DNA from 2 places in the Glutamicibacter sp. BW78 genome. Region 2 is predicted to be linked to the other one. Evidence: riboswitches for the same ligand, from Rfam matches in the RefSeq annotation. Region 2 holds a riboswitch; the other holds the start of a gene.

The links. A riboswitch is a leader RNA that binds a small molecule or an ion and turns the genes downstream of it on or off. The one in region 2 is predicted to bind thiamine pyrophosphate.
Region 1: another riboswitch for thiamine pyrophosphate. It lies ahead of CIK75_RS07935 (ECF transporter S component); the one in region 2 lies ahead of thiE (thiamine phosphate synthase).

Annotation. Positions count from the first base shown of each region.
Region 1 is NZ_NRGU01000031.1:260,727-265,206, forward strand. Features, by position in the region: gene CIK75_RS07930 (ATP-binding cassette domain-containing protein) at 1-1,617, opposite strand, end outside; gene CIK75_RS07935 (ECF transporter S component) at 1,653-2,285, opposite strand; TPP riboswitch at 2,320-2,429, opposite strand; TPP riboswitch at 2,487-2,581, shown strand; gene CIK75_RS07940 (3-oxoacyl-ACP reductase) at 2,906-3,670, shown strand; gene CIK75_RS07945 (LLM class flavin-dependent oxidoreductase) at 3,673-4,480, shown strand, end outside.
Region 2 is NZ_NRGU01000039.1:408,704-413,183, reverse strand. Features, by position in the region: gene CIK75_RS14765 (glycine betaine ABC transporter substrate-binding protein) at 1-325, shown strand, start outside; gene CIK75_RS14760 (aldehyde dehydrogenase family protein) at 435-1,874, opposite strand; TPP riboswitch at 1,954-2,054, shown strand; gene thiE (thiamine phosphate synthase) at 2,111-2,785, shown strand; gene CIK75_RS14750 (bifunctional hydroxymethylpyrimidine kinase/phosphomethylpyrimidine kinase) at 2,782-4,281, shown strand; gene CIK75_RS14745 (solute carrier family 23 protein) at 4,406-4,480, shown strand, end outside.

The sequences.
Region 1 (4,480 bases), on a different contig from region 2:
CTGCTCCGGACTCTTCCCGAGGCCCAGCAGCCAGTCCAGCAGCGGGGGCAGCACGATCCCTGCCCTGGCCAAGACGTCTCGGTCGCCCAGCACGTCAAAAATCGGCCCGTCGGCGATGATGGTGCCCTCGGCGATGACGATTCCCCGGTGGGCCAGGCTCGCGACACTGCGTAGATCGTGGCTGGAAAACAGGATCGACTGTCCGTCGGCCGCCGCGTCCCGGAAGGCTCCCATCATCGAGATGGTGGCTTTCCGGTCCAACCCGTAACCCGGTTCGTCGGCCAACAGGACGTTGCGGGAATGAGCGAGCATGGCCGCAACGCTGAGCCGCCGCTTTTCCCCGCCCGAGAGTCGGAACGGGTTGCTCGCGGCCAGATGCGTCAGCCGGTGTTCGGCCAGCAGGTCATCGATCTTCTCCTGGGCAGGACGACCATTGATGAGCGCCGGCAGGCCATGGCCAACTTCTTCTCGGACCGTGGTGGCCACGAATTGGTGTTCGGGGTTCTGGAACACCAGCCCGGGGCGGTCCCCCGATATCGTGCCGGCAAGTGGTTGCAGCAGCCCGGCGAGCGCGAGCAACAGACTGGTCTTGCCCGTCCCGTTGGCGCCCAACAGGGCGACGATCTCCCCGGAGCGTAGTTCCAGGTCGATGCCTTCAAGTTGGGGGCTGATCACCGCGGGTTCGCGGCGTCGTTTCCGGGCAGGGATTGGCGCCCGGGTGATCGAGAGGCCCCGGGCTGAGAGGACCACGCTGTCGGTGGCCTGCGTCGGCTGCGGAACCGTTGGTTGGCCCTCCGCCCAGTGCAGCAATTCTTCGCGGACGATGGGCGATGCCAAACCGCCTTCGGTGCCGCATGCAGCCTGCAGCTCGGTTTCCAACGGTGTCCAGCACCCGGCGTCCACGAGCTGGCGTGCCGATTGTTTTAACACGGTCCGTGTGGGGCCGTCAGCGATCAGGGCCCCTTCGGCGTCGAGCACGATGGCCCGTCCGGGAAGCCCCGCCACACCGTCGGCTCCCGCATACTCGTCGATGCGGTGTTCCACCAGCACCACGGCGGGGCCACGGTCGTGCACCGCCCGGTCGATGGACCGGCGCACCGAGGAGATGCCTTCGGCGTCAAGCATCGAGGTGGGTTCGTCGAGCAGCAGCACCGGCGGCTCCACGACCAGACTGGCCGCCAAGGCAACCCGTTGACCTTGGCCACCGGAGAGTTGCCGTGTTGACCTGTCCTTGAGGCTGGCTCCGTTGACCTGTTCCAGCACCTCATCGATCAGGCCCTCGATCTGTCGTGGGGGTACCGCATGGTTCTCCAGTGGAAGGGCGATCTCCCGCTGCACATCGGGCATGCACATCGCCGATTCGGGGTCCTGGGCCAGGACGCCGACGGTCCGTGACAATTCGGCGACGCCGGTGTGAGCGGTGTCCTGACCAGCGACGAGGACCCGGCCAGTGAACCGTGCCGCCACCGAATGCGGGATGACCCCGGTCATCAGGTTTAAAAGCGTCGACTTTCCGGCCCCCGAGGGCCCCAGGATGATGACCTGTTCGCCTGCTTCGAGACTCAAGGTCACCCGATCCAGGACCGGCACCTGCCTTCGGGGGTAGGTTACGGTCACGTTCTCAAGCACGACTACCGGCGTGCTTGCCGGTTTCATGCTCCCTCGGCGGTTGGCTGGTCCCGGCCGATGGCGTAGTTGTCCACGACGCCGGTTTTAGCCAGGGCGTTAACGGTCTTGCGGGCCAGGAGACCGCCGAGAATGAGCCCGGAGAGCAGTTGAACGATGAGCCGGATGACAAAGAAATCCTGGCCGTACCACCCGAAACGGAAGGCCGAGACGGCGAAGGCCAATCCTGCTCCGAGTAGTCCGGAGCAAGCGTAGGTGAGCCAGCTGAAAGACCGGTAGCGACGCAGGGCGAAGGGAAGTTCGCTGCCCAGACCTTGGATGGCGGCCACCAGGAAAAGCATGGGTCCTGCCGTCGAGCCGAGGAAAACGACCTCCACCCCACCGGCAATGACCTCCGCGAGGATCCCGGCGAAGGGTCGTCTGATGATGGCGACGGCGATCGGGGCCACGATGAGCCACCCGCCGAAGAGTAGATGCGAGGAGAGGTCCCCGAACGGGCCCATCAGCAGGGTCAGCCCGGCCGATGCCTGGACCAACGCCCAGTAGAGGAATCCGAAGACGACCCCCAGGACCACGATGAGCACCAGGTCCTTGAGGTCGAAGGAAAAGCGTCGTCGCGCCGGTAGTGGCGTGGTGGATGGCGGCGTTATTGAGTGCACTGTCGTGCCCCTTCTGTTGAGTGAACAGGGCACGGGATTTAGAGTTTTGCCTCCCTGCGCTGGCATGACCCAGATCAGGTTCGACGGTCGAAGCTTGATCAGCTTCCTCTCAGCCCGGCTCACCGGACTCCCGTGTTCAGCACAGACTGTACACGTGGACACGAAGTTGTCGAATCGCTGCGTGAAGTGTGTAGGGTGTGGTGCAGTGACACGGGGTGCCATGATTTCTGGCTGAGAGAACACCCGTTGAACCTGATCTAGTTCGAACTAGCGAAGGGATGTTGCAGGTGCTTCTTCACCTAAACCTCCATGTTGGAAGGTCCTGCCGGACCGCCACCCCACGGCCCGATGTCGCCATGCGTTGGTTGCGTCCACCCTGGCGCTCCGCATCCTGCCGTGCCGTCTCTCGGCCAGCGGTTTAGCCTCTGCCCGCCAGCTGCGGCCCAGCTGAAACCTCTCCTGCGCAGCCTGCTCTCCACCGTCGGACACCACAGCACGACCACCGTGCTCCCCGCGTGTCTCACGGGGCCCTCACCTCTCTCCCCCGGGCGATGCTGCCCGCAACGATCCCCTTCATTTCCACCACCACCTGCCCTCGGCAGCCATGAAAGCGAGACCAAATGAACCTCTCAGACCAGATTGTCCTTGTCACCGGGGGCGCCCGCGGTTTGGGCCGTCATATCGTGCAGGCCTTCGCCGCACAAGGCGCCCGCGTCGTCATCAACTACCGGCAGTCCGCCGAAGCCGCCGAGAAACTTGCTGCCGGTCTGGGGCCCGACCGTGCCCTGGCAGTCCAGGCAGATGTCACCGATCCGGCGCAGGTCACCGCCATGCTCGTGGCCTCCCAGGCCCATTTCGGTTCCCCCGTGACCACCGTGGTGAACAACGCGCTGGCCGATTTCTCCTTCAATGGCGAGGCCCGATCCTCGGCCGCAGAGATTGGTTGGGAGGAGTTCACCACCCAGTTCTCCGGTAGTGTTCGCGGCGCACTGAACACCGCCCAGGCGGCGCTGCCGGGGATGCGTAAACAGGGCTTCGGGCGGATCATCAACATCGGCACCAACCTCTTCCAAAACCCCGTGGTCCCGTACCACGACTACACCGCCTCCAAAGCCGCCCTGCTGGCCCTGACCCGAACACTCGCCGCCGACCTGGGCCAACACCAGGTCTCGGTGAACATGGTCTCCGGTGGTCTACTACGCACCACGGACGCCAGCGCCGCGACCCCCGAAGAGGTCTTCGACTTCATCGCCTCCTCCACCCCCTTGCGCAAGGTCACCACACCGGCCGAATTCGCCGACGCCATCCTGTTCTTCGCTTCCCCCTGGGCCCGTGCGGTCACCGGGCAGAATCTGGTGGTCGACGGCGGACTGGTGATGAACTAGAGATGAGCACACACCCCATCAACACAGCCGAAACGGCACCACGCCAACTACATTTCAACGCCTTCCTCAACGCCTGCGGGCACCACCAGGCAGCGTGGCGCCACCCGGACTCTGCGGTTGAGCAACTGGGCAGCATCGAGCATTACGAACGGTTGGCCCAAACCGCCGAGGCCGGCCTCTTCGATGCCGTGTTCTTCGCCGACGGACACTCGGCGGGAAACCCGGCAGCCGGCCCCCGGTGGTTCTTCGAACCGTTGACGGCGCTGGCCGCCATGGCGCGGAGCACCAGCCGCATCGGGCTGATCTCCACCGTCTCCACGACCTTCTACACCCCGTACCACGCTGCCAGGATGCTCGCCTCGCTGGATCACCTCAGCGCCGGGCGCATCGGGTGGAATGTGGTCACCTCGATGTTCGACGCCGAGGCGCGCAACCACTCGATGGATTCCATGCCGGCCAGTCCCGAACGTTATGCCCGGGCCGCCGAATTCATCGACGTCGCGCTGGCCCTCTGGGATTCCTGGGCCGATGACGCGGTGCTCGCCGATCGTTCGGGGTTCTTCGCCGATCCCGAGAAAGTCAGGCCCATCAACCACGACGGCGAGCATTTCGGTGTTGCCGGGCCGCTGAACGTGCCCCGGGGCCCGCAAGGCCGGCCGGTCCTGTTCCAGGCCGGGGCCTCGGAATCCGGTCGCCAGCTAGCGGCACGCCATGCCGAAGGGATCTACGCGGTGGCCTACGATCTGGCCAGCGGGCAGGACTACTACGCGGATCTGAAGCAGCGCATTGCCGCCGAAGGCAGGGACCCGT
Region 2 (4,480 bases):
GAAGGCCACCAAGGCAGGCGACGATATCGTTGTTACCCTGTGGCGTCCGCACTGGGCCTACGATGAGTTCCCGATCAAGGACCTGAAGGACCCGAAGGGTGCCATGGGCAAGGCCGAAACCATCACCTCCTATGGCAATAAGGACTTCGAGGAAAACTACCCGGGACTGACCGAGTGGCTGAACGACTTCAAGATCGACGACGAGAAGCTGTTCTCCTTGGAGAATGCGATGTTCAACGACACCGACACCGACGATTATGCGCCGATCGTCGATAAGTGGATCTCCGAGAACCAGGAATACGTGGATTCACTCACCGAGAAGTAGTCACGATTAATCGGCAGGCGCCACGGCGCTTTCCGTAACGAAAGACCCGGCCCACGCGCAGTGTGGGCCGGGTCTTTCATGTGTTCTCGATGGACGTGGCCCGATCGATTCAGCCGATCGAACGCATGATCTTCCGTTTGGCCCAGCCGAACGGCGGGTAGATGGCCTTCAGGGTGTCGACCCGGGCAGTCTTGGATAGCACCGGACGCTGCTGGCTGAAGGTGTCGAACCCGAACTTGCCGTGGTAGTTCCCCGTCCCCGAGGCCCCGACACCCCCGAAGGGTAGCGCCGGAACGGCCAGATGCATGCTGCACACGTTATGGGCGATGGCGCCGGCCCGCACCTGATCCTCGAAAGACGTGTGCAGGCGGGGGCGCTCACTGAATAAGTACGCGGCCAGCGGCGAGGGCCGAGAGTTGATGAACCGCACGGCATCGTCGAAACGGTCGACCTGGATGATCGGCAGAATCGGACCGAAGATCTCCTCCGTCATCACCGGCGCCGCCGGATCGACGTCGGCCAGAACCGTGGGCGCGATGTACCTCGAGTCAGCATCGCTGGATCCACCGGCCACCACGCGTCCCTGCCCCAGGAAGGAGGCCAGCCGAGAGAAGTGCGAGGCGTTGATGATGCGTCCATAGTCCTTACTGCCGGAGGGATCCTTGCCATAGAAAGCGGCGATCGCCCGGGGCAGCTGCTTTTCCAGTTCGGCCGCCGCCGTGGCCCCAACCGCCAACACGTAGTCCGGGGCGACACAGGTCTGTCCGGCATTCATGAACTTCCCGTGGGCCAGCCGCCGGGCAATCGCGGCGAAGTTCCCGTCCGCTACCACCGCAGGACTCTTGCCACCCAGCTCGAGGGTCACCGGAGTCAATGTTTCGGCGGCGGCCCGGGCCACGATCTTCCCGACCCGCTCGCCTCCGGTATAGAAAATATGGTCGAAATCCATCTTCAGCAGTTCAGCTGTCGTCTCGGCTGCCCCCTCCAGGACGGCAACGGCACGCCGATCCAGATACTGCGGGATGAGGGAGGCCATCACCGCGGAGGTGGCCGGAGCCAGTTCGGAGGGTTTGAGAACCACGGTGTTCCCTGCCGCCAGGGCACCGACCAGCGGTCCCAACAGCAGCAGGACCGGGTAGTTCCATGGAGCGATGACCAGAACCATACCCAAGGGCCGTGCCTGCACACGAGCCGACGCCGGCTGCAAGGACAGCGGAACCTTCACCTGCTCATCGGCCATCCAGTCGCCCAGATATAACTGGGCATGATCGATTTCGGCTTTCACCCGGTCCACTTCGGTCAACCGCGATTCGGCCGCCGGTTTACCCAGATCCGACATCAACGCGTCACATAGGTCCTGCTCATGATCCTGGATGAGGCGTTCGAGGGCCTTGAGCTGGGCACTGCGGAACCTCCTCGGATGGGCCAGCCGAGAATCGGAGGCATCGCGGAGCCTGAGGGCCGCGGTGGCCGGGAGTTCGGCTTCGGGGCCCGCCTGCACGATAGGCGCGGCAACTGCTGAGGAACGGGAGCGTCGATTCGTGGCCATGGGTACGACACTAGCGCGGGGACGGTCCCTGGGGCATCCAACGGGTTTGCCGCCCCCGGCGGGGGACTGTAGGCTCACGATCACTGACACGGGGTGTCCGCCACCGGCGCGGACTGAGAACATACCCGGCAAGAACCTGATCTAGTTCGTACTAGCGGAGGGATGTCGCCCATGCACCAACATGCGCAAACCTTGACCTATTCACCTACCGACCCGTCTGTTTCGGCGGTGATCGCATGAGCACGCCGACTCCCGGGACCGGGATCTACCTCGTCGCCAACTCAGCCAGCACCGCGGGACGGCCACTAGCGGATATCGTGGCCGACGCCGTCGCCGCCGGTGTGGGGACCATCCAGCTGCGGTGCAAGGACCTGTCGGCCCGCGAGTTCCTGGCCGAGGCGACCGCCTGCGCCGAACACACAGCCGACCGAGCCCTGCTGCTCCTCAACGACCGGGTGGACGTCTACCTGGCGGGCCGCGCCGCAGGGATCCGGGTGGACGGGGTCCATATCGGACAGAAGGACCTACCGGTCGAACTCGTCAGGTCCCTCATCGGACCCGACGCCGTGCTGGGGCTCAGCGCCAGCACCGAGGAGCATTTCGCTGCAGTGTCCACACTGCCGGCGGGCACCATCGACTATCTGGGCACCGGCGCCGTGCGGGCCACCCCCACCAAGAAGGATCATCCGACTCCCCTGGGGTTCTCCGGCCTGACTTCGTTGATCTCCCAGGCCCCGCTGCCCTGCGTGGCGATCGGCGGGCTGGGTTCCGGCGATGCCGGTGAGGCCCACGCCGCCGGGGCCATCGGCATGGCCGTCGTGCGGGCCATCTGCTCCGCCGAGAACCCCCGGGATGCTGCTGCGGCGCTGGTGGATGAATGGACCCGGGCATCACGGACGGTGAACGCATGAGCGCCTCGAGAATCCCCAACATCCTCTCCATCGCCGGTGCCGACCCCTCCGGCGGGGCGGGCATCCAAGCCGACCTGAAATCGATCGCCGCCTGCGGCGGCTACGGTATGGCCGCCATCACCGCCCTGACCGCCCAAAACACCCGAGGAGTCACCGGGGTCCATACCCCGCCGGCGGAATTCCTCACCCAACAACTCGAGACGGTCTCCGCCGATGTCCGCATCGATGCGGTGAAGATCGGCATGCTGGCCACCGCCGAGGTCATCGAGGCCACCACCTCCTGGCTGGGCGCCCGCCCGGGCACCGCCGTCGTCGTGGACCCCGTGCTGATCTCCACCTCGGGAGACCGCTTATTGGAGCACGACGCCGAGGCGGCCTTGCGTCGGCTGCTCCCGTTGGCCGATGTCCTGACCCCGAACATCGCGGAGTTGGCGGTATTGCTCGGGGAACCGGCATCAACCCGGTGGGAAGACGTCGTGGACCAGGCGACCCGTCTGGCGGAACGCTATTCGGTCCTGGTCTTGGCCAAGGGGGGCCACCTCTCCGGCCATCGATGCCCGGATGCCCTGGTCGGCCCCGACGGCGTCCTCGCCGCTGTGGAGGGTGCGCGCATCGATACCCCGAACACCCACGGGACCGGTTGCTCGCTGTCCGCGGCGCTGGCCACCCTCTGGGCCGGCTGTGGGGACTGGGGAGATGCCCTGCGTCTGGCCCGTGGCTGGCTCGAAGGTGCCCTCTACCGTGCCGATGAACTCGAGGTCGGGGGCGGGCATGGTCCGGTGAACCACTTCGGTGCACTCTGGGACGGCGCAGCGGTACCAACGGCGGGGGCCTTGCTGACCACCTGGTGGAATGATCTGTCGGCACTGCGTTCGGGGATCGACGATCTGCCGTTCATCCGCTTACTCCGTGACGGAACCCTGCCCTCCGAGGATTTCCACTTCTATCTGGCCCAGGATTCGTTGTATCTGCGGACCTACTCGCGGGTCCTCTCCCGCGCTGCAGAATTGGCTCCAAACCGTGAGGAACAGCAGTTTTGGGCTTCCGGGGCCGTCGGGGCCCTCGAAGAAGAAGGGAATCTGCATGTGCTCCGGCTCGGTCATGCCCCCGATCCGGAACCGAGCCCCACCACGTCTTCCTACCTGAACCATCTGGTGGCCTCCGGCGATTCCTATCCCGAGCTCGTGGCGGCCATCCTGCCCTGCTATTGGCTGTACCAGGACATCGGCCAACGACTGGCCTCCTCCGCCTCTCCGGGCCACCCCTATGCCGACTGGCTCGCCGCCTATTCCTCCCCCGAGTTCGACGAAGCCACCAGCCGGGCCATCGCCCTGGTCCAGAAGGTGGCGTTGCGGGTCGGGTCGACGACCCTGGCCGGGATGCGCCGCGCCTTCGACGAATCGAGTCGGCAGGAACTGTCCTTCTTCGCCCAGACCCCCGAGGACACCGCCGGACGCCCCGCCTCCCTACCGATCCCCGTAGCGGCCATCGGCTGATACCGGGAACCCCCGAGAGGGGGCCCAACCCCGTGCGCCAAGGGTCGGGGCTGTAGGATTCCGTGGGGTCCCGCATCGACGAGGACCCCACCACCAACCTGCAGGGTCACGACGGAGGACATCCATGAGCAATCACCTCGGCTTCGGCTGGAAGATCCATGGCGACGGCACAACGATCCGTCCGGGCACCGTGGTGGCC